One region of the Pseudomonas sp. SL4(2022) genome, then DNA from elsewhere that is predicted to be linked to it. Evidence: riboswitches for the same ligand, from Rfam matches in the RefSeq annotation. Region 1 holds a riboswitch; each other region holds the start of a gene.

Region 1 (7,245 bases):
AGTCGCGCCAATTAAGTTCGAGATTGTTGCGGTGAACATGGACCAGAAGCAGCCGGGTTTTCCTGAGCACGTGCTGCCGGCCTATCTGGAGTCCATCGGCGTGCCGTACCACATCGTCGAGAAGGACACCTACTCGGTGGTCAAGGAGAAAATTCCGGAAGGCAAAACCACCTGTTCGCTGTGTTCACGCCTGCGTCGCGGCACCCTGTACACCTTTGCCGATGAGATCGGCGCGACCAAGATGGCCTTGGGGCATCACCGAGACGACATCCTGGAAACCTTCTTCCTCAATATGTTTTATGGCGGTACGTTGAAGGCCATGCCGCCCAAGTTGCGCGCCGATGACGGCCGCAACGTGGTGATTCGGCCGCTGGCCTACTGCAGCGAGAGCGATATCGAGGCTTACAGCCAGCTCAAGGAATTCCCGATCATTCCGTGCAACCTGTGTGGTTCCCAGGAAAACCTGCAGCGCCAGGTGGTCAAGGAAATGCTGCAGGACTGGGAGCGCAAGTCGCCGGGGCGCACCGAGATCATGTTCCGCGCCCTGCAGAACGTGGTGCCCTCGCAGCTGGCTGACCGCAACCTGTTCGACTTTAAGAGCCTGAAGATCGACGACAGCGCCACGCCGCGTTTCCTCGATGTGATGAACCTCTGATCCAGCGGTTTCCCGGCTCAAGGATTGCTTGATGCGCGATTACAAATGGCTTAACGAATACTGCCTGAACCGCTTTGGCTCGGCCGCAGCGCTGGAGTCGATCCTGCCGCAGCCGCGCAGCATCGAGGAGTTGCGTGCGATCACTGATGATCGCTACCTGTCGGTGCTCAGCCTGCGGATCTTCCGCGCTGGCCTCAAGCACAGTCTGGTGGACGCCAAATGGCCGGCCTTCGAGCAGGTGTTCTTCGGGTTCGACCCGGAGAAAGTCGTGCTGATGGGTGCTGAGCGCCTGGAAAACCTGATGCAGGACGCGCGCATCATTCGCCACCTGGGCAAGCTCAAGAGTGTGCCGCGCAACGCCCAGTTTATTCTTGATGTGCAAAAAGATAAGGGCAGTTTTGGTGCGCTGATCGCCGACTGGCCGGTGAGCGATGTGGTCGGGTTGTGGAAGTACCTGGCCAAGCACGGTTGTCAGTTGGGCGGGCTGTCAGCACCGCGTTTTTTGCGCATGGTCGGCAAGGACACCTTCGTCCCGACCGATGATGTGGTCGCAGCGCTGAAGGCGCAGCAGATCATCGACAAGGCACCGACCAGCTTGAAAGAGCTGGCTGCAGTGCAGGCTGCGTTCAACCAGTGGCAGGCTCAAAGCGGGCGGCCGTTGTGTCAGCTGTCGGTAATGCTGGCACATACGGTCAATCACTGAGCAGGTAGGTGTAGGGTGGATGAGGCGTTTCCATCCGCCATGGCGCTGTTGCAGGGGACGAAAAGAGCGCTGTCTATGCATGAGGGATCGAGATGGACGAGGTTATTGCCCGCGTTGCCCAGGCAGTCGTAGCGGCTGATCGCATCTTGCTGATTACCGGTGCCGGGCTGTCTGCCGATTCCGGTTTGCCCACCTATCGCGGCCTCGGCGGTCTGTATAACGGCCACACAGCGGAAGGTTTGCCGATTGAGGCGGCACTCTCCGGTTCGATGCTGCAGCGTGATCCTGCGTTGTGCTGGAAATACCTGGCGGAGCTGGGCAGGGCCTGCCTGGGCGCGCAAGCCAATGCAGGGCATCACGCGATTGCCGAGCTGCAGCGCAGAAAACCGCAGTGCTGGTTGTTGACCCAAAATATCGACGGCTACCACCGCGCTGCAGGTAGCCCGATGGAGCGGGTTATCGAGATTCATGGTGAGCTGGCGCCGCTGTATTGCCAGTCCTGCGGCGCTGTCGACGCCGAACTGGCGGAGCACCTTGAACGGCCGCTGCCACCCAAATGCCGGCAATGCGCCGGGGTGCTGCGTCCGCCGGTGGTGTTGTTCGAAGAAATGCTGCCTGAGCAGGCCATCACCACACTCTATGCCGAAGTGCGCAAAGGCTTTGAAGTGGTGATCAGTATCGGCACCAGTGCGAGCTTTCCGTATATCGTCGAGCCGCTGCTGCGCACCCGCCAGGCGGGCGGCTTCACCGTGGAGATCAACCCGCAGCGCACCGACTTGAGCGAGCGGGTGGACGTGCATCTACAAGGGCGGGCGTTAGATGTTTTACCGGCACTTCTGAGTCACATTTAGATCCATAGAATTTGCAAATGTATGCCATAGAGGGCATAGTCGTTTACTTGTGAAATTCATCGACACGGTCGTGCCCATGCTCAAACGCCTCGCACCCCTCGTGCCTCTCGCACTTTCCATGGTTCTGGCCGCTTGTGCCAACCACGCACCTCAATCCGTATTGAGTAGTGAGCCCGAAGTCTTCTCTTCAACAGATCTGGCCGGCTTTGATGAACAAGCCAAAGAAGCCGCTCTCGGCGATTTCACCGAAGAAAAATCCTACAAACTGCCACAGCTGGCTGACAGCATCCTGTCCCATGGTCTGTCACTAGTAGGGACGCGTTATCGCTTTGGTGGTGTCTCGGTCAGTTCCGGTTTCGACTGCAGCGGTTTTATTGGTTATTTGTTCAAAGAAGAAGCGGGCATGCAGTTGCCGCGCTCTTCGCGGGACATGATCAATATTGATGCTCCGCTGGTATCACGTGACGAGTTGAAACCGGGCGATCTGCTGTTCTTCAGTACCAGTGGGCGAAATCGCGTCAGTCATGCCGGCATCTACATGGGTGACAACCAGTTCATCCACTCCAGCAGCAGCCGCAGCGGCGGTGTGCGGGTCGACAGCCTGGAAGACCGTTATTGGAAGCGCACTTTCATCGAGGCCAAGCGTGCATTGGCCATGGCACCCGGCGATAACCTGGTGCGTCACCCCTGAGCCTGTGGACGACTGTCCAATGTGCAGTCGCTTCTCAGGTTTGCTCATCTGATGCATCTCGATAGTTTTCAATAACCTGCCAAGTAAAGCTAAAGCTTGCACTACGATGTGCAAGCCGGCAGAGTAGGGCGCATCCCGGCTCAGGATCGCCTTATCCATGACCGCTATTGCCCGTTTCAGCCTGCTGGTCGTCGTCGCGCTGCTCAGCGCCTGCTCCAGTCGTGCACCTGCTCCAATCCCGCCACCCGTTATGCAAACACCCAACAGCAACTTTAACGGCAATGCTGATGACGTGTTGTTTCGCGCCCTGGGCTTGGTCGGTACGCCATATCGCTACGGCGGCAACACTCCGGATGGTGGCTTCGACTGCAGTGGTCTGATTGGTTATGTCTACCGCGATGCCGCGGGCATCAGCTTGCCGCGCTCGACCCGTGATCTGATCAGCATGCGCGTCCCGGCTGTCGGCCGCGACCGCCTGCAAAGCGGTGATCTGGTGTTCTTTGCCACCAATGGCGGCAGCCAGGTCAGCCATGCTGGCATCTACGTCGGCGATGGCCGTTTTGTTCATGCACCTTCCAGCGGCGGCACTGTGCGCCTGGATAGCCTGAGCAATTCGTATTGGCAGCGCACTTATCTAAATGCCAAGCGCGTGTTCTCCCCGGAACTGGCGCGCAACCCCTAACAGCCTTGGTTTGCAGAGGGAGTAGGCATGACTAATCAAACACTCAATCTCGATACCGGCCTGTACCAATACCTGCTGGATGTCTCGCTGCGTGAAACACCGCTGCTCAAGCGCCTGCGTGAGGAAACCGCACAGTTCAGTACTGCTCGCTGGCAGATTGCCCCCGAGCAGGGACAGTTCATGGCCTTGCTGGTACAGCTGACTGGGGCGCGGCGGATTGTTGAGGTCGGCACCTTTACCGGCTATAGCGCCATCTGCATGGCCCAGGCCATGCCCGAGGATGGCTGGTTGATCTGCTGTGATATCCCCGGCGAGTACAACGCCACGGCCGAGCGTTACTGGCTTGAGGCCGGGCTAAGCTCGCGTATCAAGCTGCGCCTGGCTCCGGCCTTACAAACCCTCGCAGCACTGGAGGCTGAAGGTCTGGCTGGCAGTATTGACCTGCTGTTTATCGACGCCGACAAGGTCAATTACCCAACCTATCTGGAACATGCCCTGCGTCTGGTGCGCCAGGGCGGGCTGATCCTGTTCGATAACACCCTGTGGAGCGGGCGTGTGCTTGAGGAAAACCCCGAAAGCGCCGACACCCGAGCCATTCAGGCGCTCAACCTGGCGCTGCGCGATGATCCGCGCCTCGACCTCTCCCTGTTGCCGTTGGGCGACGGCCTGAGTCTTTGCCGTAAACGCTGAACCCGTATGCCTGAACCGATTCGTCTGCCCGAACAACCTGATGCCTGCGAGCTCTGCACCCGCGCTGCCACGTTGACGCGTCACCATCTGATCCCCAAGGCGCTGCACAACAAGGTTTATGTGCAGAAACGCTTCGGTAAAAGTGAGCGCATCAGCGCCACGCTTTGGGTCTGCCGCGCCTGCCACAACCAGATTCACCGGCTGTTCAGCGAAAAGGAGCTGGCGTTGACTTACAACAACCGCGACAGCTTGCTCAGCGATGAGCGTTTGCGAACCTTTGTCGAATGGCTGGCGAACAAGCCTGCGGGCTTTATGCCGAGGCACTGAGCTGCGCTGTTTGTGTACACGTGACGCAATGGGCGGCGCATTCGTTTGACGCTTAATCATGAACTCTCTAACCTTCGCGCCTTGTAGCAGGTGCCCCCAACGCATTGCGTGTGCGGGGTGAAACAGGGAAGTCGGTGCGCTGTGCGTGTGAACGCCCGCTATTCCGACGCTGCCCCCGCAACGGTAAGTGAGTCAAACGCCGCAAGAGCCACTGTGCGTGATGCATGGGAAGGTGCGGTCGTGAGCCATTCGGCTCGCTCACAAGCCCGGAGACCGGCCTGCTGCAGTCCACGGCATCGCGGAGGGCGATGGCTGGCGTGTGGTGTGCGCTGTGCGCAGGCCCGCGCTTTCCCTATCCCCGCATGCTTTTTCCAGCCAGATCGCCCTGTGGCGGTGGAGCAGTGCGATGACTGAATCGATTGAACGGGACGCCCGGCACAAGGCGCGCATGGCCCGCAAAAAAGCCCTTATCGATGAAAAGATTGCCCAGGCCCAGGATGAGTACGGCCTGCTGCTGGTGCACAGCGGCAATGGCAAGGGCAAGAGCAGCAGCGCCTTCGGCATGGTTGCTCGCGCCCTGGGCCACGGCCTCAAGGTGGGCGTGGTGCAGTTTATCAAGGGTGCAGCCAGCACTGGCGAAGAAGCCTTCTTTCGCCGTTTTCCCGATGAAGTCAGCTACCACGTGATGGGCGAAGGCTTTACCTGGGAGACCCAGGATCGCCAGCGTGATATCGACAAGGCGCGCGAAGCCTGGACGGTGGCGGCGCAGCTGCTGAATGATCCGGCCATTGGCCTGGTGGTGCTCGACGAGCTGAATATCGCCCTGAAATACGGATATCTGGAACTCGATGCGGTGCTCGCCGACATTGAAGCGCGGCCGCTGCTGCAGCATGTGGTGGTAACCGGTCGCGGCGCGTTGCCGGGGATGATCGAGGCTGCGGATACCGTGACCGAGATGAGCCTGGTCAAGCATGCGTTCAAGGCCGGGGTTAAGGCGCAAAAGGGAGTCGAATTTTGATCCGCGCCCGCTCTTGCCCCGCGTTATTGATCGCTGCACCGGCCTCCGGCCAGGGTAAGACCACAGTGACCGCTGCCTTGGCGCGTTTGCATGCACGCCAGGGCAAGCGCGTGCGGGTGTTCAAATGCGGCCCGGACTTTCTCGACCCGATGATTCTTGCCCGCGCCAGCGGTGCGCCGGTGTATCAGCTCGACCTGTGGATGGTTGGCGAGGCCGAGAGCCGTCGTCTGCTCTGGGAGGCGGCGGGTGAGGCCGACCTGATTCTGATTGAAGGGGTGATGGGCCTGTTCGATGGCACGCCTTCGGCGGCCGACCTGGCCCGGCACTTTGGTGTGCCGGTGCTGGCGGTGATCGACGGTTCGGCCATGGCGCAGACCTTCGGCGCCATGGCCCATGGCCTGGCGACCTTCCAAGCGGATCTGCCGTTTTCTGGCGTGCTCGGTAACCGGGTTGGCAGTGTGCGGCATGGCGAGATCCTGCGTGATGCGCTGCCGGCCTCGATCCGCTGGTACGGCGCATTACCACGCAGCGCCGAGGTCGGTTTACCGAGCCGCCATCTCGGCCTGGTTCAGGCGGGCGAACTGCTCGACCTGGATGCCCGTCTGGACGCCGCCGCCGATGCTTTGGCTGCCAGTGCCGATACCAGTCTGCCGCCGCCAGTCAGCTTCGCTGCACCAGAGCATGCAAGGCCCGCGCAATTGCTCAAGGATGTTCGGATTGGCGTAGCACGCGACAGCGCTTTTGCCTTTCTCTATCAGGCCAACCTCGATTTGCTGCGCGCACTGGGTGCCGAATTGCAGTTCTTTTCGCCGCTTACAGATGAGCAGTTGCCGGATGTCGACAGCCTGTATCTGCCCGGCGGTTACCCGGAGTTGCACCTGTCCACGCTTGAAGCCAACCAGCCCATGGCCGAGGCAATCCGCGCTCACCACGAGGCAGGCAAACCGATCCACGCCGAGTGCGGCGGCATGCTCTATCTACTCGACAAACTGACCGACAAACAGGGCGCCAGCGGGCAGATGCTCGGTTTGCTAAACGGCGAGGCGACCCTGCAACCACGCATGACCGCCATGGCCTTGCAACAGGCTGAGCTGCCGGAAGGGCTGCTGCGCGGCCACAGTTTTCACTACTCGGCGCTCAGCAGCGAACTACAACCACTGACCCGTGGCGAGTGCCCGAACTATAAGCGCACCAGTGAGGCGGTCTATCGTCAGGGGCGGATGACCGCCTCCTATATTCACTTCTATCTGCCGTCCGACCCGGTTGCCGCTGCCGCGCTGTTTTGTCCCGGTGCGCCGGCATGAGTGAGCAGGCCTTCAGTGCCGAAGAGCGCGCGGCGGTGTACCGCGCCATCGCTGAGCGCCGCGATATGCGCCATTTCAGCGGTGGCGAGGTGGCTCCCGAGTTGCTCGCGCGCTTGCTCGAAGCTGCGCATCAGGCGCCCAGCGTGGGCTTGATGCAGCCCTGGCGGTTTATTCGCATCACCCGTCCGGCCTTGCGCGAAGCGATCCACGGCCTGGTAGAGGAGGAACGCACGCGCACCGCCGAGGCGTTGGGCGAGCGCAGCGACGAGTTTATGCGGCTGAAAGTCGAGGGTATTCGCGACTGCGCCGAACTGTTGGTGGTGG
Region 2 (7,245 bases), 1.5 Mb from region 1:
GGAACAGACGGTGCGCGGCCCCAACTGGGCCTGGCTGGTGCACCGCGACAGCGAAAGCGACCCACTGACTCGCAGTTTCTGCATCTGGCTGCAGCAGGCTCTGAGCCACAGCGCAGATTAGCGGAACGGCGGCTCATCAAAGCTGCGCAGCTTGCGTGAGTGCAGCGAGTTGAGCTGGCTGCGCATCAGTTCCAGCGCGGTGATGCCGATGTGCAGGTGCTGGGTCACCGCGCGCTCGTAGAAGGCACCGGCCGCACCGGGCAGCTTGATCTCGCTGTGCAGCGGTTTGTCCGACACGCACAGCAGCGTGCCGTAGGGCACCCGCAGGCGATAACCTTGCGCGGCGATGGTGCCGCTTTCCATGTCCACCGCCACGGCACGGGAGAGGTTGATCAACGGCCGCTCCTGGGCCCAGCGCAGCTCCCAGTTGCGGTCGTCATAGGTCAGCACGGTGCCGGTACGCAGGCGCTTCTTCAGCTCATCGCCCTCTTCACCGGTCACCAGCTTGGCCGCTTCCTGCAACGCCTGCTGCACCTCGGCCAGCGCGGGTAGCGGGATATGCGGCGGCAATACGCGATCAAGGATGCCGTCGCGGCGCATGTAGGCGTGAGCCAGCACGTAGTCACCGATGGTCTGCGACTGACGCAGGCCACCACAGTGGCCAATCATCAGCCAGCAATGCGGGCGCAGCACGGCCAAATGGTCGGTGATGTTCTTCGCGTTGGACGGGCCGACGCCAATGTTGACCAGGGTGATACCGTGGCCATCGTCTGTTTGCAGGTGATAGGCCGGCATCTGATAACGGTGCCAGATGACGTTCTCGATGATGGCCTGCATCTCGCCTTCGGCCATGCCGCGCTCGATCACCACATTGCCCGGCAGCACCATGCGCGTGAAGCGCGATTCGCCCACCAGCATATCCAGACCATGGCGAATGAACTGGTCAACGTAACGGTGGTAGTTGGTCAGCAAAATCCACGGCTGCACATGCCGCCAGTCGCTGCCGGTGTAATGCACCAGACGGCGCAGGGAGAAATCCACCCGCGCCGCATCGAACAGCGCCAGCGGCAGCGGGTCGGTGTTTTCCCAGTCATACAGGCCGTCGGCGGTGCCATCGGTGGCGGCGGACAGGTCGGTGCTGGGGAATACGCGCGCCAGCTCGGCGGCGGTGACCCCGGAGCCGGCCAGCTCATCGCCCTGCTCGACCACGTACGGATACGGAATGTTCTGCTGGCTGATGCCGACTTCCACGCGCACGGTGAAGTCGCTCATCAAGGGGCGCAGCTGCTCCAGCAGGTATTTGCGGAACGCCGCGGGATGGGTCACGGTGACGCTGTAGGTGCCCGGCACTTGCACCTTGGCATAGGCGCGCACGGTCGTCGGCACTTCGCCCTGACACAGGTAGGTCAGACGTAATTCGGGGTAGCGGAACTGACACTGCTGCGCAGAGTCGGGTTTGCTGCGCTCTTTCAGGTAACGCTTGAGCGCCTGACTGAGCGCGCGGGTGGCCTGCTGGTGCAGCGCGGCGAGGCGGTCCACCGCCTCTTCGGCGGTGGTGGCGACAACGAAGTCATCGGAACAAAGGCTCACAAGGCATCTTCCTGGCTGATCGGACAGGCTCTATCTTGCCCTGATCCGCCGCGCTTGGGATAGCGCAAGATCACCCGTGGACACCCACCCGGCGGCAGCCGCCGGGTCTGGCGTCAGCCTCAGGCAGCCTGATGCAGACGCACGTTGAACAGCGGCCCACGGCTATAAGCGGACAGCGCCTTGGCGGCAGCCAGCACACCCAGATCGACCAGTGGCTCGATCAGAATGACGCTCATATAGGCCAGGCCGAAACTGCCCACGGCGGCCAGGTTCTCGCCGGAGAAACCATTCCCGTAGAACGCCCAGAAGCCGACCCAGGCGACAATGCCACCCTGATAGGCCGTCGACAGCGCCAGTGCCTGCTTGTAGGAAAGGTCCACATAGGCGGTACCCGGCGCGATGATGCGCTTGGCCAGCAGGCTGATCGCCCACAGCGGCACCAGCAGCGTCGTAACGTTCATGCCGTACTGCGGCAAGTCAAATTGAGCGAACAGCAGCCCTTGCAGCAACAGGCCGAACGCCAGCCCCATCGCCGCGGCACCTGCGCCGAACAGCAGCAGCAGGGTCGAACCGAGGATCAGATGCACCTCGGAAACCCCGACCGCGTGGTGCGGAAATACTTCGAAGAAACAGAACACCAGGGCAGTGGTCAGCACGCTGCGTAATGCCAGGGCGGCAGCGCCGCCATTGTTGCGCACGCTGTCGAGCGCAAGCTTGGCACAGAGGCCAAAGGCACCTGCAGCGGTGGCATAACTAAGAAAGATTTTGGCGCCAGTAACGACTTCTGGTTCGATGTGCATTGAGATTCCTGTACCGCGCCCACCGCGCGATGATCCGGATTGAGGGAATGGGCATAAACGCCCGGCTTCGATGGCAGGTCTCCTGGCTCACGGCTTGATACTCCACCCGCCTTCCCAACCTTGCGGTCAGTGGCATCCGGGCGTCGCTCGCCGTTTACAGTTGCGGGGGCAGCCAGGGCATTGGCGACGTGCGCTTCACCCTGTTCCCTTTTCATCCAGTCGCATCACACGAGCTGGAACCATCGGCGGCCACCTTACCCGGCGGCCGTGAGAAATGACAGAGCCCGGCGCAGAGGCCGGGCTCAAGGTGAAACGTTCAAGAAGTCAGTCCGCGCATACCGGCAAAGCAAACGCCTCAGAGCCGGCTTACGATCTAGTGGGCCAGAGTCCTGCAAGGCGTTACGTTAGCAACAGCCAACAGCGGCTCAAAACAGACAAGAAACGCAGCGCAGCAAAGTAACAGCCAACGGCTGGCCCTTAGGGTGAGCGCAGCGAATCAAGCGGACGGAGCTCGCACACGGGTGTACTTTTGTACACGAGCATTACGCGTTTCACTCGCCCTTCGGCGCGCGTTAGCCGCACGCGGCCGCCGAGTCTGTTTTTAACGCTGAGGACCTGCACGCAGCAGATCGCAAGTCGGTGCTCAGATCAGGTGCGGTGTACTGCGCGCCACCAGCGCCTCGACATTCACCCCACGCGGCAGAGTGCCGTAGACCCGCCCACCCTGACCGCCCAGGCGGCTGGCGATAAAGGCATCGCTCACCACGGCATTGCCGGCTTCCAGCAGCAGTTTGGCTTGCAGGGCCAGGGCCACGTCTTCGGTCAGTTGCCGGGCGCGGTATTGGATGTCGGCAGTGTCGCGGAAGTCCACCTGGAGTTTTTCGATATGGGCGTTGAGGCGGGCATCACCATGGCCATTGCCCAACTCGGCAAACAGCGCGTCGAGTACGCCCGGTTCCTTAGACAGCGCGCGCAGCACGTCCAGGCACTGCACGTTACCCGAACCTTCCCAGGTGGAGTTGACCGGTGCTTCGCGGTACAGGCGCGGCAGGATGGTGTCCTCGACATACCCGGCGCCGCCCATGCATTCGGCAGCCTCGTTGATCATGGCGGGCGCACGCTTGCAGATCCAGTACTTGCCCACGGCGGTGACCAGGCGGGCGAACTTGTCTTCCTGCTCGTCATGCGGGTTATCCAGCGCCTTGCCCATGCGCAGGGTCAGCGCCAGCGCGGCTTCGCTTTCCAGGGCCAGGTCGGCGAGGACGTTTTGCATCAGCGGCTGCTCGCTCAGCACGCGGCCACCGACTTGGCGGTGCGCACAATGGTGCGCGGCCTGGGTCAGGGCCTGACGCATCAGGGCGCTGGAGCCGATCATGCAGTCGAAACGGGTCAGCGCGACCATTTCGATAATGGTCGGCACACCCCGGCCTTCTTCGCCGACCATCCAGGCCAGGGCACCGCGGAATTCCACCTCACTGGAGGCGTTGGACCAGTTACCCAGCTTATTTTTCAAGCGCTGGATATAGAACTCGTTGCGCGAGCCATCCGGGCGATGGCGCGGCAGCAGAAAGCAGGTCAGACCCTTGGCGGTATACGCCAAAGTCAGGAAGGCATCGCACATCGGCGCCGAGCAGAACCACTTGTGGCCGACCAGTTCATAAGCTTGACCGGGACCACCCAAACCCACCGGGTAGGCACGGGTGGTGTTGGCGCGCACATCGGTGCCGCCCTGCTTCTCGGTCATGGCCATGCCGATGGTCGCACCGGTTTTCTGCTCGATCGGCAGGTTGCGCGGGTCGTATTGCGTGGCGAGGATTTTCGGCAACCACTTCTCGGCCACATCGGCCTGCAGCTTGAGCGCCGGCACGCTGGCGAAGGTCATGGTCAGCGGACAGCCGCTGCCAGCTTCGGCCTGGCTGTGCAGATAGCTCATGGCAGCGCGCGCCACCTGGGCACCAGCGCGCGGATCGGTCCAGGGCATGGACGGCAGGCCGTGTTCAATGGCGGCGCTCATCAGCTGGTGATAGGCCGGGTGAAACTCCACCAGGTCCGCACGGTGACCATAGCGGTCGTGACTCTTGAACACCGGCTTGTTCTCGTTGGCGAGAAAACCAGCGGCCATCAGCTCACCACCGGCCAGCGCGCCATACACATCCAGGCGCTGCTCGGCCCAACCGCCGCCGAAGCGCTTGCTCCACTCCTGCAGCGGCAGGTCAACGCGGTACAGGTTGGCACCATCCAACGGTGGCACCTGGTTGAACACTTCATGGGTTTCGGCGTGTTGACTGGCGTTCATGGCTGAGGCTCCTCTTCGGGCAATGGGGCGCCCACGGCGCGTAGACAAAAGGTGATCAGGGCCTGGCTGACTTCGGCCAGACTGGGGGCGGGATAACCGGCTTCGCGGGCCGCACGGGCGGGCGGCGATAACGGACCGACCAGGGCTTCGGCAATGGCGCCGACCAGGCAGGCAGCGGCCAGGTTGATTGGCTGCACACGGAACACGCCTTGACCGACGCCCTCCTGCAGCAATTCGACGAACAGATCGGCATAGGCTTCGCGGTAGAACAAGCGTTGTTCATCCACCTGCGGATCCACCGGCTCGGCAATCAAAGCGAAGGCCAACTGGCGACTGCCCCAAGCCCGCGCAGCAAACCGCTCCAGCCCATCGGCCAGGCGCTGCACCGGGCTGCCCGGCCCGCGCACGGTGGCCGCCAGGGCATCGACCTCACGTTGACTGGCCACGGCAAAAACTTCCGCCGCCAGCTCGCCCTTGTTCTGCACATGGCGGTACAGGCTACCGGTGGCAATGCCGACATCGTCAGCCAACGCCTGCATGGTCAGTGCGGCAAAGCCGCCGTCGGCGACCCGCGCCAGGGCGGCGTTGATGATGCGCTCGCGCAGCGCCTGATCGCGGTCGACACGCAGTGCAGTGGTACGGTAAGCCATGATCTGAATCCTGATTCACTATTGCGCAAGTGAATCAGGATTCAGAGTTTGGCTAAAGGGCGATTCCGGGCACAACAGCGGGCATATTGGCCAGCTGCTGGCGCATTCAACTCAATAATAAATTTACGACCTCGCGAGCTAGAGCCCTACAAGGCGCTACGTTAGTAACAGCCAATGGCTGGCCCATAGGGTAAGCGCAGCGAATCAAGCGGACTGGGCTCGCATCCGAGCCTGCTTTTAACGCAGTAGGGCCGACGCGCAGCAGAGCGCAAGATCAGGCCTCGCGGCAGAGCACCCAGTCATGCAGCAGGCTGCGCAACTGCTCGAACTTCACCGGCTTGGCCAGGTAATCGCTCATGCCAGCAGCCAGGCAGCGTTCGCGGTCGCCGCTGTGGCTGTGGGCGGTAATCGCCAACACCGGCAGCAACTGGCAGCCGGGCAGGTTGCGCAGCGCCCGACAGGTGGCAAAACCGTCCATCACCGGCATCTGGCAATCCAGCAGCACCGCGTCAATGGTTTCGTTACGCAGCACCTCAAGGGCCTCAGCACCATTATCGGCAGTGCGCACCTGATAACCGAGCTTGAGCAGCATGCCGCGAGTTACCAGTTGGTTGATCGCGTTGTCTTCGACGATCAGTACCGTACATTGCTCCGGCTGCCGCAGCGCCAGGCCCTTACTCCGTGGTGGCCGCGGTGCCGGAGCAGCCACCTGGACCGGCAAAGCCAGCGGCAGATCCAGGCGGAAGCAGCTGCCCTGCCCCGGATGCGACTCATGAGTGAGATCGCCACCAAGCAGATCAACCAGCTGCCGGCAGATCGCCAGGCCGATACCCAGACCGCCATATTCGCGGGTCATCGAGCCATCGAGCTGCTGGAAACGTTGATAGAGCTTACCCTCGGCCGGCACGCTGAAGCCGACACCGGTGTCGATCACCTCGATACGCAATGGCAGGCTCTCGTTGGCCACCCCGCGCCGCGAGACGCGCACCCGCACCTCACCGTGCGGCGTGAACTTGATGGCGTTATCCAGCAGACAATTAAGTGCCTGCAGCACTTTGCTGGCGTCGCCTTCAAGGGTGTCGGGCAAGCTGTCATCCAGCTCCAGGACAAAGCGCAGGCCCTTCTCTTCAGCGCGCGGCGCGTACTGCGCACGCAGGCTGTCAAACAGGCCGCGCAGGCTGAACGGCTCACGGCGTGGGTACAAACGCCCGGCCTGCAATTCGGTGAGGGCGAGGATGTCATTGACCATACGCATCATGTCGCGGGCCGAGCTCGCAGCGGTGCGTTGGTAATGCGCCAGCTCACCGTCGATCTCCAGCATCTGCATCAACTCCAGCGAACCAATCACCCCGTTCATCGGCGTGCGCAACTCGTGGGTGACGGTGGCGAGGAACTCATCCTTGAGGCGGTTGCTGTTGGCCAGTTCCTGGTTGAAGGCTTCAAGCTTGAGCCCGGCCTCCTGGAGGATGCGCGTGCGCTCCTCCTTCATCGCATTGATGCGGTCGGCCAGGGCCAGTGAGAGCAGACCGACCTCAAGCGCCGAGCCAATCTGGCTGGCGTACATGGTGAGAAACATGTTCGGCAGGTAGCCCAGTACCATCAGGGTGTTGATCACCCCTCCGGCCAGAAAGGCGGTCCAGGCAATGATGAAGTAACGCGCCACGCGCATGCCGCGCATCCAGGCAAGGATGCCGGCACTGAAGATCACCACGGTAAAGCCCAGCGCCAGGTAGGTGGCCAAACGCAATGACAAGGCATAACTGGCCGTCAGCGCCAGGGTCATCACCAACACACCAGACCCCATCATCAGCAACAAGGCGCGGTCGACCCAAGGGCTGTGCTCGGCGGTATGCAGAAAACTGCGGGCGAACTGGCAACCAAACAACGCGGCCGCACCAATCAGAAACGG
Region 3 (7,245 bases), 2.1 Mb from region 1:
CGATTCCTTTAAATCGCACAGGTAGGCGTCGAGCTGCGGCAGCCAGCTGTTGGGGTCTTCATTGAGTTGCAGGCCCAGCTCGCGGTCGAGGCTGGCCTCGCGCACCTTGAGCAGAATCTCGCCGCGCAATTCGGCGGCGCGACGCAGGTCGAGTTGGCTGGCTTCGTAGTACTCGTCGGCCAGGCGCTCCAGATCGCGCAGCGGGCCGTAGCTTTCCGCGCGAGTCAGCGGCGGCATCAGGTGATCGATGATCACCGCCTGAGTACGGCGCTTGGCCTGGGCGCCCTCGCCCGGATCGTTGACGATAAACGGGTAGATATTCGGCAGCGGGCCGAGAATCGCGCTCGGCCAGCACTCCTCAGACAGCCCGACGCTCTTGCCCGGCAGCCATTCCAGATTGCCGTGCTTGCCGACGTGGATCACTGCATCGGCGGCAAAGGCCTTTCGCAGCCAGCAGTAGAACGCCAGATAGCCATGGGGCGGCACCAGATCGGGGTCGTGATATACCGCCGCCGCATCCAGCTGATAACCACGGGCCGGTTGGATGCCGACAAAGGTCAGGCCGAAACGCAGGCCGGCGATCATCAGCCGCCCGCTGCGGAACATCGGGTCCTGCTGCGGCTCGCCCCAACGCTCGCGCACCGCCTGCTGGTTGGCTTGCGGCAGACTGTGGAAGAACGCCAGGTACTCATCCAGCGCGAGGCTCTGGGCGCAGGGCCGCGCGTCGAGGCTGTCCAACTCATTGGTCACACCGCCGAGCAACTGGTGGATCAGCGCGGTACCGCTGTCGGGCAACCCTGCAACCGGGTAGCCCTGCTGTTGCAGCGCCTTGAGGATATTCAGCGCCGCCGCCGGGGTATCCAGGCCAACACCATTGCCGATGCGCCCATCGCGGGTCGGGTAGTTGGCCAGCACCAGGGCGATGCGCTTGTCGGCGTTGTGTTTGTGCGCCAGGGCGACCCAGTTGCGCGCCAGTTCGGCGACAAAATCCATCCCCGGTAAATGCGGCTGGTAACAAACCACATCGCTCTGGCTGCGCTCACTGCGCCAGGCCAGGCCCTTGAAGCTGATCGGCTGGGTGATCAGGCGGCCGTCCAGCTCGGGCAACACGATATGCATGGCCAAGTCACGCGAACCCAAGCCTTGAGCATTGGCTTGCCACTGCTCATGGTTATCCAGCGCGCAAATGGCTTGCAGCACCGGAATATCACGGCGGAAAGGTCGTGCGCTCGGCGCTTCCGGGTTAGACAGGGCGAAGGCGGTGGTGTTGATAATCAGACGGGCATCGGCTTCGTCCAGCCAGTCCTCGACCTGAGCCAGGCAGGCGGCTTCCTTGAGGCTGGCCACGGCAATCGGCAGCGGATTAAGGCCCTGGGCCTGCAAGCGCTGGCAGAACACATCGATAAACCCGGTATTCGCCGCCTGCACCTGGGTGCGGTAGAACAGCAGCGCCGCCACCGGCGCACCGACCTGCCAATGGGCTTGCCAATCGACCAGGCTCGGGGTGCTCAGCTGCGGGTGATACAGGCCCACGCGCGGCAGCGGCTGCGGTTCGCCCCAGGGGTAGTCACGCTGCAACCAGTGGCTGGCGATGCAGTTGAACAGCTGCTGGGCATTGGCCGCACCGCCCTGGCGCAGGAACTGCCAGAGCCGCTCGGCCTCCGCCAGCGGCACGCTACTCAACGCCATCAGTTCTGGATCAGGGTTGTCGCAACCCGGCACCATGATGACCTGCGCGCCGCGCTCGGCCAGTTCGACCAAGCGCTCGATGCCGTAGCGCCAGTAACTGACGCCGCCGTGCACGGAAATCAGGATGACCTTGGCGTGCTGCAACACCTGCTCGACGTAGAAGTCCACCGAGGCGTGATTGCTCAGCTGCGCCGGACTGGCCAGGCGCAGGCTCGGGTAATCCGCCGGCAACTGCCGCGCCACCTCCGCCAACAGCGACAACTGCGAATCGCCGGTGCACAGAATCACCAGCTCGGCCGGGGTCTGGCCGAGGTCGGCAATGCTGTCGACCGGCAGCTGGCTGCCGGGTTGGGTGCGCAATAGATGCATGATCGCTCTTCTTGTGGGTGGGGTCGGGCCTAGTCGCGGCTAAAGCCCCTCCCACCTATTTAGGCCAGCGCTGCTTGCAGCTCAGCTTCGATGGCGGCCTGATCCAGGGTCTGGCCAATCACCACCAGGCGGGTGATGCGCGGCTCATTGGCCTGCCAGGCGCGGTCGAAGTGTTTATCGAAACGCTGGCCGACGCCTTGCAGCAGCAGGCGCATCGGCTTGCCGGGAATCGCCGCAAAACCCTTGATGCGCAGGATGCCGTGTTTGCTGACCGCCTCCTTCAGCGCTTGCAGCAAACGCGTTTCCTCGGCTTCAGGCAGTTCCACGTGGAACGAGGCGAACTCGTCGTGATCGTGGTCTTCATGGCCTTCCAGGTCATGGTGGGTCTTGCGGCCCTCGATATGCAGCTCGGTCTCGCAGTTCAGCCCCAGCAGCACGTCCAGCGGCAGCTCACCGCCATGGGCTTCGATGATTTTCACTGCGGGCGGCAGCTCTTCCGCCACTTCCGCGCGCACCGCCGCCAGGGCGGCGGCGTCGAGCAGGTCGGCCTTGTTGAGTATCACCAGGTCGGCGCTGGCCAGTTGGTCGGCGAATAGCTCGTGCAGCGGCGATTCGTGGTCCAGATTGGGGTCGAGCTTGCGCTGCGCATCGACCTGATCGGGGAAGGCGGCGAAGGTGCCTGCGGCCACGGCCGGGCTGTCGACCACGGTGATCACCGCATCCACCGTGCAGGCGTTGCGGATTTCCGGCCAGTTAAAGGCCTGTACCAGTGGCTTGGGCAGGGCCAAACCCGACGTTTCAATCAGGATATGGTCGAGCTCGCCGCGACGTGCCACCAGCTCGCGCATCACCGGGAAGAACTCTTCCTGCACGGTGCAGCACAGGCAGCCGTTGGCCAGTTCGAAGATGCGCCCGTTGGCTTCTTCTTCGCTGCAACCGATGGAGCACTGCTTGAGGATTTCGCCGTCGATGCCCAGCTCGCCAAACTCGTTGACGATCACCGCGATACGCCGCCCGTCGGCATGGCCGAGCATATGCCGCAGCAGGGTGGTTTTGCCGGCGCCGAGAAAGCCGGTAACGATGGTGACGGGGAGTTTGGCGAGGGTTTGCATGGCGAGTCCTGCGTGACGTCGAAAGAAAGACGAGCAGGAGGTGGCACAGACATGACAGCCACGGGGCGTCAGCCAACACCACCGGATCACCCCGCCCGGTTGTCGAAAACGTGACGAGGCAGGTCTCCTGGCTCACGGTCTGCGCATTGCGCGACCCTTCACCTTCCCGCCATACGGCAGTGGTGTATCGAAGGGCTTTGGACCGTTTACAGTTGCGGGGGCAGCCAAGGCATCAACCTTGTTCCCTCTTAGCTTCATGGGCATGCCCACGAAGAACCTCGAACGCGACAAGGCTACGCAGGCCATGGCGGCCGGTCAATCGCGGTTGACCGGTGCCGGCCGCCATGTTGAGCTACGCCGCCGCACACACCGAGTCGCCTTGATGATGTCCAGCCCTGCCCATACTCGCCCCGCTGCCGCCGTTCAGGTGGTCGCCGGGTTGGGCTGCCGCAGTGGCTGCAATGTGGAGGACTTACTCAACCTGCTGCTGCACAGCCTGCAGGCGCATGGCCTGACTGTGGATAACCTGGCGGGGCTGGCCAGCATCACGCACAAACAGAGCGAGCCGGGCCTGCTGGCACTGGCTCAGCGCCTCGGTTTGCAGTTGAGCTGCTTTAGTGCCGAAGAACTGCAACCCTATCAGCAGGGTGTGCAAGGCTCGCCGCTGACCCTGGTCGCCACCGGCAGCCCGGCCGTCGCCGAACCCTGCGCCCTGGCCCTGGCTGAACACCTGAGCGGCCAACCGGCGCGTCTGCTCGGCGAAAGAACCCGCAACGCCAGCGCCACCTGCGCGCTGGCGTCGAGTGCACCCAAGGATCTGTCATGACCGTCTACTTTATCGGCGCCGGCCCCGGCGACCCCGAGCTGATCACCGTCAAAGGCCAACGCCTGCTGCGCAGCTGCCCGGTGATTCTCTATGCCGGTTCGCTGGTGCCCGAGGCGGTACTACAGGGCCATAGCGCCGAACAGGTGATCAACACCGCCGAGCTGCATCTGGATGAAATCATCGAGCTGATCCGCCAGGCCGATGACAAAGGCCAGGATGTGGCCCGCGTGCATTCCGGCGACCCGTCGCTGTATGGCGCGATTGGTGAGCAGATCCGCCACCTGCGCCGGCTGGGCATCGCCTTCGAGATCATCCCAGGGGTGACGGCCACGGCCGCCTGTGCTGCCCTGCTGGAAAGCGAACTGACCCTGCCCGAGGTGTCGCAGACGCTGATTCTCACCCGCTACGCGAGCAAGTCGAACATGCCCGAGGGCGAGGCGCTGGGCGACCTGGCGCGCCACGGCGCGACCATGGCCATCCACCTGGGCGTGGTGCACCTGAGCAAGATCGTCACTGAGCTGCTGCCGCATTACGGCGCGGATTGCCCGATTGCCGTGGTGCATCGCGCCAGCTGGCCGGATCAGGATTGGGTCAGCGGCACCCTCGCCACCATCGTGGAACAGGTGCGCGCCAAGGGCTTTCGCCGCACGGCGCTGATCCTCGTCGGCCGCGTGCTGCATGCCGAACAGTTTGCCGACTCAGCGCTTTATAACGCTGAGCATCGGCACCTGTTCAGGTCGGCAGACGATTAACAGGCTGCTAGAGATGAATCTCCGCAGCTTTGATCCCCAGTAAACGCAGTTCCTCGATCAACCCATTGAGATCGGCGAAGGACTCCACCTGCTCCTGGTCATCGACCAGAAAGAAGCTGGTGCCTGCGCCTTTCTTCAACAGCACGATCCATTCCCGGGTATTGGCCGGGTTGGCGATGATATGGGTATCAAAGAGCACGCCTTGAGCCTGCTTGCTCTTTAGATCTTCACGCCGCATCGGCTGGCTCCTGCTTACTCAACCGTTACGCTCTTGGCCAGGTTGCGCGGCTGGTCGACGTCGGTGCCCTTGAGCACGGCGACGTAGTAGGACAGCAGCTGCAGCGGAATGGTGTAGAGGATCGGCGCCAGGGCGTCGTGGATATGCGGCATGTTCACCACATGGGTGCCCTCGCCATTGCTCATGCCGGCCTGCTCGTCAGCAAACACCACCAGCTCGCCGCCGCGGGCGCGCACTTCCTGCAGGTTGGATTTGAGCTTTTCCAGCAGCTCGTTGTTCGGCGCCACGGTGACCACCGGCATGTCGCTGTCCACCAACGCCAGCGGGCCGTGCTTGAGCTCGCCAGCCGGGTAGGCTTCGGCGTGGATATAGGAAATTTCCTTGAGTTTGAGCGCGCCTTCCATCGCCACCGGGTACTGCGCGCCACGGCCGAGGAACAGGCTATGGTGCTTCTCGGCGAACAATTCGGAGACTTTCTCCACCACGCTGTCCATCGCCAAGGCTTCACCCAGGCGAGTTGGCAGACGGCGCAGTTCTTCGACCAGTTCAGCTTCCAGGGCCTTATCCAGGGTGCCACGCACCTGGCCGAGGGACAGGGTCAGCAGCATCAGTGCGACCAGCTGGGTGGTGAAGGCCTTGGTCGAAGCCACGCCAATTTCCGGGCCGGCCTGGGTCAGCAGGGTCAGGTCGGATTCACGCACCAGGGAGCTGATGCCTACGTTGCAAATCGCCAGGCTGGCCAGGTAGCCGCCCTGGCCAGGCGCATGCTCCTTGGCGTTGCGCAGCGCGGCCAGGGTGTCGGCGGTTTCACCGGACTGGGAAATGCTGACAAACAGGGTATCCGGCTGTACCACCACCTTGCGGTAGCGGAACTCGCTGGCCACTTCGATCTGGCAAGGGATGCCAGCCAGGCCTTCCAGCCAGTAACGGGCGACCATACCGGCGTGGTAACTGGTGCCGCAGGCGACGATCTGCACGTTGCGCACCTTGGCGAACAGCTCGGCGGCCTGCGGACCGAAGGCCTGAACCAGTACGTGGTCAGAACCCAGACGGCCTTCCAGGGTGCGTTGCACAACCTTGGGCTGCTCGTGGATCTCCTTGAGCATAAAGTGGCGGTACTCGCCCTTGTCGGCGGCCTCGGCACCTTCGTGGTACTGCACACTTTCGCGTACCACCGGCTGGCCGGATACATCCCAGATCTGCACGCTGTCGCGCTGGATTTCGGCGATATCACCTTCTTCCAGGTACATGAAACGGTCGGTGACCTGACGCAGAGCCAGCTGGTCGGACGCGAGGAAGTTCTCACCCAGGCCCAGACCGATCACCAGCGGGCTGCCGCTGCGAGCGGCGAGCAGGCGGTCCGGCTGCTTCGCGCTGATCACCGCCAGGCCGTAGGCACCGTGCAGTTGCTTGACCGCCTGTTTCAGTGCGTTAGTCAGATCAGCTTGCGTTTTGAGGATGTGATCGAGCAGGTGGACGATCACCTCAGTGTCGGTATCGGAGCTGAACACATAGCCCAGGCCCTTGAGTTCAGTGCGCAGTTCTTCGTGATTTTCAATAATGCCGTTGTGCACCACGGCCAGATCATGGCCGGAGAAGTGCGGGTGGGCATTGCGCTCGCTCGGTGCGCCATGGGTCGCCCAGCGGGTGTGCGCGATACCCAGACGGCCGGCCAGTGGTTCTGCACTCAGCGCGCTTTCCAGCTCGCTGACCTTGCCCACGCGGCGGCGGCGGTCAAGGCTGCCCTGCTCAGTCAGCAGCGCCACACCGGCACTGTCATAGCCGCGGTATTCCAGGCGCTTGAGGCCTTCAACCAGCACGGCGGTGATATTGCGTTCCGCGATTGCACCTACGATGCCACACATATGTCTCTCCTTAACTCAGGCGTCTAGCGCAGCGCAGATCAGCTTGATCCCGCGTGCACTCAATTGTTCACGGGCCTCGGGGCTGAGGCGCTCGTCGGTTATCAGGGTGTGGATGCTGCTCCAGGGCAGCTCCAGATTAGGGATCTTGCGACCGATCTTGTCGCTTTCGACCATCACCACCACTTCACGGGCCACGTCCGCCATCACCCGGCTCAGGCCGAGCAATTCATTGAAGGTAGTGGTGCCACGGTTCAGGTCGATGCCATCGGCGCCAATAAACAGCTGGTCGAAGTCATAAGAACGCAGCACTTGCTCGGCGGTCTGGCCCTGGAACGACTCAGAATGCGGGTCCCAGGTCCCTCCGGTCATCAACAGCACCGGCTCATGCTCCAGT
Region 4 (7,245 bases), 2.1 Mb from region 1:
CCAGCAGCAGGCGGTCGCTCTCCAACCGGCCACCGCGACTGGCAATCGCCAGCACCAGCAGCATGCTCACCAGCGCGCCGACAAAGGCCGCCAGCGGCAGGCTGAGCAGGCCGATAAATTCCCCCAGGTACAGCACCACAATCACCGCACCGAACGCCGCACCGGAACTGACCCCAAGCAGATGTGGATCGGCCAGCGGGTTGCGCGTCACCGCCTGCAGCGCCGTGCCGACCAGCGCCAGCCCGGCCCCCACCAGCGCACCGAGCACCACCCGTGGCGCACGGATCAGCCAGACGATGCTGTCCTGAGCGCTGCTCACCGCCTGCGCCGGCTGCAGGTCGAACAGGCGCTGACCCAAAATCTCCAGCACACGCGGCAAGGGCACTGGCGCGGCGCCAAAGCCCAATGACGCCGCGCAGGACAGGCCCAGCGCCAAGGCCAGCACCAGCAGCAACAAACGGTAAGCGTGCGGGCTGCGAATCATCGGGCAAAGGCCTGCGGGTGCAGCGCCGCGGCCAGGGTTTCGATGGCGGCGGCGTTTTCCAGGCTCGGTGTCACCGCCAGGTACGGCAGCACCACAAAGCGCTGTTCACGGATCGCCGTCAGCCCCTGCAAGGCCGGATGCTGTAGGAGGAAATCACGCTTCTGCGCCGCGCTGCGCTCGCCGTAATCGACGATCAGAATCACCTCGGGGTCGCTGCTGATTACCGCTTCCCAGCCGACGCGCACCCAGCTCGCGGCCAGCCCGTCCATCACATTGCGCCCCCCCGCCGCCTCGATCAAAGCCTGGGGCATGGCCAAACGGCCGGCGGTAAACGGGCTTTCCTCGCCGCTGTCGTAGAGAAATACCCGTGGCGCCGGACCGCTGTCGGCCAGGCGGGCACGCACCGCCGCCACCCGTTGCTGCATGCCCAGCACCAGCGCCTCGGCGCGCGGCTCTACGGCAAAGATGCGGCCGAGGTTGTGCAGGTCGGTGTAGACATCCTCCAGGCTGGCTACCCGGCGTGGCATGACATGAGCGCAGGACTCGCTCAGCTCGTACACCGGAATGCCGAACCGCGCCAGGCTGGCCGGGGTGACTTCACCGCCGACGCGCATGCCGTAGTTCCAGCCGGCGAAGAAGAAATCCGCCTCGGCGTTGAGCAGGTTTTCCAGTGACGGGTGCCGCGCCGCGAGCTCGGGCAAATCGGCCAGCTGCGCCATCAGCGTGGGGTTGGGGGTTTTCCAGGCGCTGATGCCGCTGTAGCCGACCATCCGCGATTTCAGCCCGAGGGCCAGCAGCATGCCGGTCAGGTTGATGTCCTGACTGACGGCGCGCTGCGGCGGCTGCTCGATGGTCAGCTGACGGTCGCAGCTGGTGACGGTAACCGCCTGGGCGGGCAGGGTCGCGCCCAGCAACGGCAGGCACAAGGCGTAAGGCAGAAAACGCTTCATGGATTGATCCAGGTAATACGCGGGTGCCCCGCGAGGGGATGACGGTCGACCAGCGCCTGCACGCCATACACCTCGGCCAGCAGCGCTTGCGTCAGCACTTCGGTTGGAGTGCCGCTGGCCACCACGCGGCCGTGGTCGAGCACATACAGGCGGTCGCAGAAGGCCGCCGCCAAATTGAGGTCGTGGAAGCTGGCCAGGGTTGCCAGGCCGAGGGTTTTGATCAGCCGCAACAGTTCCAGCTGATAACGCGGATCAAGGTGGTTGGTCGGCTCGTCGAGGATCAGCAGCGTCGGCTGCTGCACCAGGGCGCGGGCCAGTAGCACGCGCTGCTTCTCGCCGCCGGAGAGATGAGCGAAGGCCTGGCACTTGTGCTCAGTCAAACCGACCCGCGCCAGGGCCTGCTCGACCAGAGCGTGATCGGCCTGATCATCACCATCGAACAGGCCCTTGTGCGGCGTGCGGCCCATGGCGGCGACTTCGGCCACGGTGAGGCCGAAGTCCTGGGGAAACTCCTGCAACACCACCGCCACCCGCTGCGCGCACCAGCGCGGCGAGCGGCTCCACAGCGCTTCGCCGTCCAGCTCCACCGAGCCTTGATCGGGCCGCTGAAAGCGGTAGGCGCAGCGCAGCAGGCTGGTCTTGCCGCTGCCATTGGGGCCGAGCAGGCCGACCAGCTGACCGTCGCCCACCGCCAGCTCGATGCCGTCGAGCAAGGCCTGCTCACCGTTGGGCGACCAGGCCAGCTCGCTGATCTGCAAGCGCGCCATCAGAAACGGTAATCGGCAGTGACGAACAACGAACGCGGTGCGCCCAGGTACCACTGCTGGCCATCGCTGCTGCCGCTGGTGGCGTACTGGCGGTCGAACAGGTTGTTCAACTCCAGGCCCAGACGCACATCCGCCTGCACCTGCCAGCCGACAGTGGCATCGACCACGGTGTAGCTCGGCAGCGTCACGCTGTTCGCCGTGTCGGCGTAGCGCGCATCGACATAACGTGCGCCGACCCCGGCATCCACCTGCTCACTCAGCGCCTTGCTCAGCCACAGGTTGGCGGTGCGCCGTGGCACGTTGGTCGGCCGATTACCGCTGCGGTCACCCCCGGCCTCCGTGAAGTCGTCGTACTCGGCACGCACCCACGCGGCGTTGGCCGAGACCTGCCAACCCTGGCCCAGCGCCAGCTCCAGGGTGGCTTCCAGGCCGTCGGAAGACTGCTGGCCGATTTGTTCGGTCGGCGCGGTCGGGGTGGCGCGGCTGAGCAGCTTCTCCTTGACGATGTGGTAAGCGGCCAACGTCCATTCGCCCTGGCCATTCCAGAACGCCTGCTTAAGGCCGATTTCGGTCTGCTTGGCCTCGCTCAGGTCGAACTGCTGCTGCGTCGGATTGAGCGTCAGCAGGTTGCTCACGCCTTCGGTGCTGGTGGCGTACTGGCCGTACAGCGACAGCTCGGGCGTGACCTCGAAGACCAACCCGGCACGCCAGTTGTCGCCCGTCAGGCTGCGGTCGGCGCTGCTGTCGTTCAGCAGGTTGTCGCGCTGGATATGCAGCTGATCGCGGCGCACACCGCTGACCAGCGACAGGCGTTCGGTCAGCTGAGTGCGGTTCTCGGCGAACAGCGAGAACTGCCGCGCCAGGTTGCGTTCGCGCGGCCCATACCCCAGCGGATCGGTGCTCTGGTACTGACCGCCACCGCTGCCGGCGAGCGGCACGCTGTCCGTGAAGCTGCTGGCAAAGTCGTGCTGGCGGGCGAAGTGGATGCGGTTGTAATCCACGCCCACCACGCTGCGGCTCTCCAGGCCGAACAGGGCGTGCTCCAGGGTGAAGGTCTGGCGGTCGCCGACCTGCTCCTGGGTGTGCTTGATCTCGTAGAAATCGCTGCGCTTGACCTGATCACCCGGCTGCCAGCGATAGGACTCGGCATTACGCCAGTAACGCTGGGTCTTGATGTAGTAGAGCTGGTTGCTGGCGCTCAGGGCATCGTTGATGCGCCAGTCACTGACCAGTCGGGTGATCTGGTCGTTGTAGCGAACCTCGGCGTTATCAACGTTGTAATTACGCTCGCGCAGGCGCTCGCGGTACTGGCCGGCGACCAGCGGCGTGCCCAGGTAGCGCTGCGGGTCCTGATCGCCGTGATCATGAGACAGGGTAAAGCTCAGCGCATCGCTGGCATCCCAACGCAAGGCGGCGCTCAGCGCCTGGCTCTGCGACTCACCGTCATCGACCCAACCGTTGCTGGCCAGCTGATTGAGGTTGAGGCGGTAGCTCAGTGCATCGCTCAGCGAGCCGCCGCTGTCCAGCGCAGCCTGGCGGCGGTCGTCGCTGCCGTAGCCGAGGCGCAGCTGGTTGCTGATGGCGCCGCTGAACGGCTTTTTCGGCACCACGTTGATCACCGCGCCGGTCGCGCCTTCACCGTAGAGCACCGAGGCCGGGCCGCGTAGCACGTCAACGCGCGCCACCGACCAGGTGTCGACCGGGAAGGTCACGGTGCCGGCCCCGACATACTGACGGGTGCCGTCATACAGCTGCATGGTCGCACTGTGCCCGGTAAAGCCACGCGCCGACAGCGCGGTGCCGCCATTGCCAGGGCTGCCGATGCTGCTGATGCCAGGGGTGCGGGTGACCGCGTCCTGCACGCTGAGGTTGTTACGCCCGCGCACCTGCGCGCCGCTCAGGCTGCTGGTGCTGGCCGGGGTTTGCAGGGCGCTCAGGCCCAGGCGCGAACCGCTGCTGGTGGGCGTATGCAGATCGCTTTCGCCCTCCGCAGCAGCCTTGGCCTGAACGGTCGTGGCCGGCAAATTGACCGGGGGCTCGCCCGCCACAGCCGTACCGGCCAGGCACAGGGCAAGGGAAACAGAGAGTTGAGACAGGGGATAGCGCGCCATGATGCTTCCATCGCAAAAGGGATAGGCACGGCAATCCCGATGGAAACGCGCAACAGCAAAACACGGGCGCACAGGCACCCACGATCGGCGTCAACGCCCGCCCACCGCGGGTTGCCAAACAGTTGGGAGTTGCCGCTGCATCACGGGCAGCGCACAACATCCCTAAGAATCAGGCCGGTCTCCGGGCTTACGAGGGTCATGAAGCCATCGCCTTCCCATGCAGAAACTGCACAGTGGCATCGTGATGACGTCGCTCGCTTACCGTTGCGGGGGCAGCGTCGGACTGGCCCAAAGGGCGCACCGACTTCCCGTTTAACCTCACGCGCGGCGGCGTGAGACACCTGAAACGGCGCGGATATGACCATTCAGGCCGATCCGCGTCAAGTTTTTAGCTGTTGCCGAATGGCTCTACAGCAGTCTTCTCAGCCCTTATCAATGCGCAGCTCGGGCACGGCGCGGCCGGCCACCAGGCGCTCATCGACCAGGCGGATCAGCTCGGCTTCATCGCGCACGCGGAACCACTCACCGGCCGGATAGAGACTGGCGGTCGGGCCCAGATCGCAGGGGAACTGGCACTGCGTACGGGTGATATGCACCCCGCCCTCGCACTCCAGTTTGCCGGCGGCCTTGAGCCGTTGGCGCAGGTTTTTCCACAGGTCCAGCGCACCGCGCCGGGTGCAGCGCGGGCCGTTGCACAGCAGCAGGCGCTGCGCGTGCGGCGGAATCTGCGACCAGGCGTGATGCCCCGGCACGGCGGCCACCCCCACACAGGGCAGGTGCAGCTCGGGACGCTCGATCAGCGCGCAGGCAGCCTCCACCGGCAGGCCTTCAGCCTGGCCAATGGCGCTGGCGACAAACAGCTGCTCAGGGTTGGCCTGCTGGCACAGTTCGCTGCGCAGCCAATCGAGGTGCGGGCTGCTGCTTTGCGGCTCCAGGTCGATCACCAGCAACGGCCGCTCAGCCTCGGCCACGCGCTGCCAAAGCGACGCATAGCCCGCGCTGGTATCGACGATATCGGCCAGCGCCGCTTCCCCGCGTAGCTCAACCAGACGGCGGCGCAGCAGCTCGGCAAACGAGCCCTCGGCCAGGTCGGGGCCGACAAACAGAATGCGGGCGTAAGGGGAAACGGGCGTGGTCATGGCGGCCTCCAAAGCGGGGCGGCAGTCTAACAGGCGCTGTTTTCCGTTGGGCAACCCAGCCGCCCCGTAGGGTGGTTAGGCGCATAGAACAGGTCGTGAGCCAGCTGCATTGCCCGATGCGCCGAAACCCACCGTGGCAGACTCAGCCGCTATTCGATGGGTGACGCGCTGCGCAGGACTCAGTCGCTGTCCGCCTGACCGTCGATTGGCAGCGCTAACCCATCCTACGACAGCGCCTCGGCCAGCGCTTCAAGGCTGACAAACTCGCGATCCACCGCTGGCAACTCGGGCCGACGCAGCAGCAATACCGGCAAACCCAACTCCCGCGCCACCTGCAGTTTCGGCTCGGTGGACTGGCTGCCGCTGTTCTTGCTGATCAGCACATCGGTGCCTAAACGAGCAAATAACGCACGCTCCTCATCCAGCGCAAACGGCCCGCGCGCGCCGATAATCTCCGCACGCGGCACGCCTTGCTGGGCCGTCAGGCAGCGCACGGTCCAGTGCTGATGCGGGGGAATCTCATGCAGGTGTTCCAGCGGCTCGCGACCGAGGGTAAACAGCGGGTGCTGAAAGCTTTGCAGCGCCGCAACCAGCCCGGCCCAGTCGTCCACTTCGCGCCAATCATCACCCTCGCCGGCCTGCCAGCCGGGGCGGCGCAGCGCCCAGCAGGCAATCCCGCTCAGCTCGGCGGCGCGGGCGGCATTGCCGCTGATCTGCGCGGCATAGGGGTGGGTCAGGTCGAGCAGCAGTTCGATGCCCCGCAGGCGGATAAACGCCGCCAATCCTTCCGCCCCGCCAAAGCCGCCAACACGCACCTGACAGGGCAAATCATCCGGCACCCGGCCCAGCCCGGCCAGGCTGTAGATGCTTTCAGGGTCAAGGCGGCGCGCCAGACGCAAGGCCTCGGTGGTGCCGCCAAGCAGGAGGATGCGCGGGCTCACGGCTTGCGCACCACCAGCAGGGTGATCGGCAAGGCGCTGCGCCAGGTGTCGAAGCCGCCCAGCGGCTGCGCCTGGGCCACGCTGATGCGCGTCAGCTCGCCGCCCACCTGCTCGCGCCAGGCCACCAGCGCCGCTTCGCTTTGCAGGGTCACGGCATTGGCCAGCAAACACCCACCCGGCTTGAGGCTGGCCCAGCACTGCTCGAGCACGCCAGGGATGGTCACCCCGCCACCAATAAAGATCGCATCCGGCGCGGCCAATCCGGCCAAGGCTTCGGGCGCGCGGCCGGCCACCAATTGCAAGCTGGGCACGCCGAGGGCATCGCGGTTGTGCTGGATATGCGCCTGACGACTGGCGTCAGCCTCGATGGCCAGCGCCCGGCAGCTGGGGTGCGCGCGCATCCACTCAATGCCGATGGAGCCGCAGCCGGCGCCGACATCCCAGAGCAGCTCACCAGGTTGCGGCGCCAGGCGCGCCAGGGTGATAGCGCGCACATCGCGTTTGGTCAGCTGGCCGTCGTGCTGATAAGCATCGTCCGGCAAACCTGGCGTGAGCGGCAGCAAACGCGCACAGGCGCCCGCCACACAGTCGATTGCCAGCAGATTGAGGTCAGCGACGTGCGGCGCGGTCCAATCACTGGCCAGGCCGTCGATGCGACGCTCCTGATCGCCGCCCAGATGCTCCAGCACGGTCAGCCGGCTGGGGCCAAAACCGCGTTCACGCAGCAACTCGGCCACCGCCGCCGGGCTCTCGCCGTCATTGCTCAACAGCAGCAGCCGCGCGCCGGGGAAAATCTGCGCCTGCAGCGCCGCCAACGGCCGCGCCACCAGCGACAGCACCGTCACGTCCTGCA

What was found. A riboswitch is a leader RNA that binds a small molecule or an ion and turns the genes downstream of it on or off. The one in region 1 is predicted to bind cobalamin.
Region 2: it holds a riboswitch for cobalamin, as region 1 does, so the genes downstream of both, OU997_RS12195 (energy-coupling factor ABC transporter permease) here and cobO (cob(I)yrinic acid a,c-diamide adenosyltransferase) in region 1, are expected to answer to the same signal.
Region 3: it holds a riboswitch for cobalamin, as region 1 does, so the genes downstream of both, cobW (cobalamin biosynthesis protein CobW) here and cobO (cob(I)yrinic acid a,c-diamide adenosyltransferase) in region 1, are expected to answer to the same signal.
Region 4: it holds a riboswitch for cobalamin, as region 1 does, so the genes downstream of both, OU997_RS08490 (TonB-dependent receptor) here and cobO (cob(I)yrinic acid a,c-diamide adenosyltransferase) in region 1, are expected to answer to the same signal.

What each region holds. Positions count from the first base shown of each region.
Region 1 is NZ_CP113060.1:4,079,487-4,086,731, reverse strand. It holds gene ttcA (tRNA 2-thiocytidine(32) synthetase TtcA) at 1-655, shown strand, start outside; gene OU997_RS19315 (DNA-3-methyladenine glycosylase I) at 687-1,358, shown strand; gene OU997_RS19310 (NAD-dependent deacylase) at 1,445-2,209, shown strand; gene OU997_RS19305 (C40 family peptidase) at 2,286-2,900, shown strand; gene OU997_RS19300 (C40 family peptidase) at 3,058-3,582, shown strand; gene OU997_RS19295 (O-methyltransferase) at 3,610-4,272, shown strand; gene OU997_RS19290 (hypothetical protein) at 4,279-4,599, shown strand; cobalamin riboswitch at 4,671-4,896, shown strand; gene cobO (cob(I)yrinic acid a,c-diamide adenosyltransferase) at 5,006-5,617, shown strand; gene OU997_RS19280 (cobyrinate a,c-diamide synthase) at 5,614-6,921, shown strand; gene bluB (5,6-dimethylbenzimidazole synthase) at 6,918-7,245, shown strand, end outside.
Region 2 is NZ_CP113060.1:2,583,448-2,590,692, reverse strand. It holds gene OU997_RS12205 (LysR substrate-binding domain-containing protein) at 1-121, shown strand, start outside; gene amn (AMP nucleosidase) at 118-1,590, opposite strand; gene OU997_RS12195 (energy-coupling factor ABC transporter permease) at 1,710-2,390, opposite strand; cobalamin riboswitch at 2,445-2,649, opposite strand; gene OU997_RS12190 (acyl-CoA dehydrogenase family protein) at 3,034-4,686, opposite strand; gene OU997_RS12185 (TetR/AcrR family transcriptional regulator) at 4,683-5,336, opposite strand; gene OU997_RS12180 (hybrid sensor histidine kinase/response regulator) at 5,611-7,245, opposite strand, start outside.
Region 3 is NZ_CP113060.1:1,741,113-1,748,357, reverse strand. It holds gene cobN (cobaltochelatase subunit CobN) at 1-2,058, opposite strand, end outside; gene cobW (cobalamin biosynthesis protein CobW) at 2,118-3,170, opposite strand; cobalamin riboswitch at 3,270-3,466, opposite strand; gene OU997_RS08410 (cobalamin biosynthesis protein) at 3,433-3,996, shown strand; gene cobM (precorrin-4 C(11)-methyltransferase) at 3,993-4,748, shown strand; gene OU997_RS08400 (hypothetical protein) at 4,756-4,986, opposite strand; gene glmS (glutamine--fructose-6-phosphate transaminase (isomerizing)) at 5,001-6,851, opposite strand; gene OU997_RS08390 (DeoR/GlpR family DNA-binding transcription regulator) at 6,867-7,245, opposite strand, start outside.
Region 4 is NZ_CP113060.1:1,759,901-1,767,145, reverse strand. It holds gene OU997_RS08505 (FecCD family ABC transporter permease) at 1-484, opposite strand, end outside; gene OU997_RS08500 (ABC transporter substrate-binding protein) at 481-1,434, opposite strand; gene OU997_RS08495 (ABC transporter ATP-binding protein) at 1,431-2,201, opposite strand; gene OU997_RS08490 (TonB-dependent receptor) at 2,201-4,312, opposite strand; cobalamin riboswitch at 4,467-4,672, opposite strand; gene OU997_RS08485 ((2Fe-2S) ferredoxin domain-containing protein) at 4,735-5,451, opposite strand; gene OU997_RS08480 (cobalt-precorrin-6A reductase) at 5,676-6,392, opposite strand; gene cbiE (precorrin-6y C5,15-methyltransferase (decarboxylating) subunit CbiE) at 6,389-7,245, opposite strand, start outside.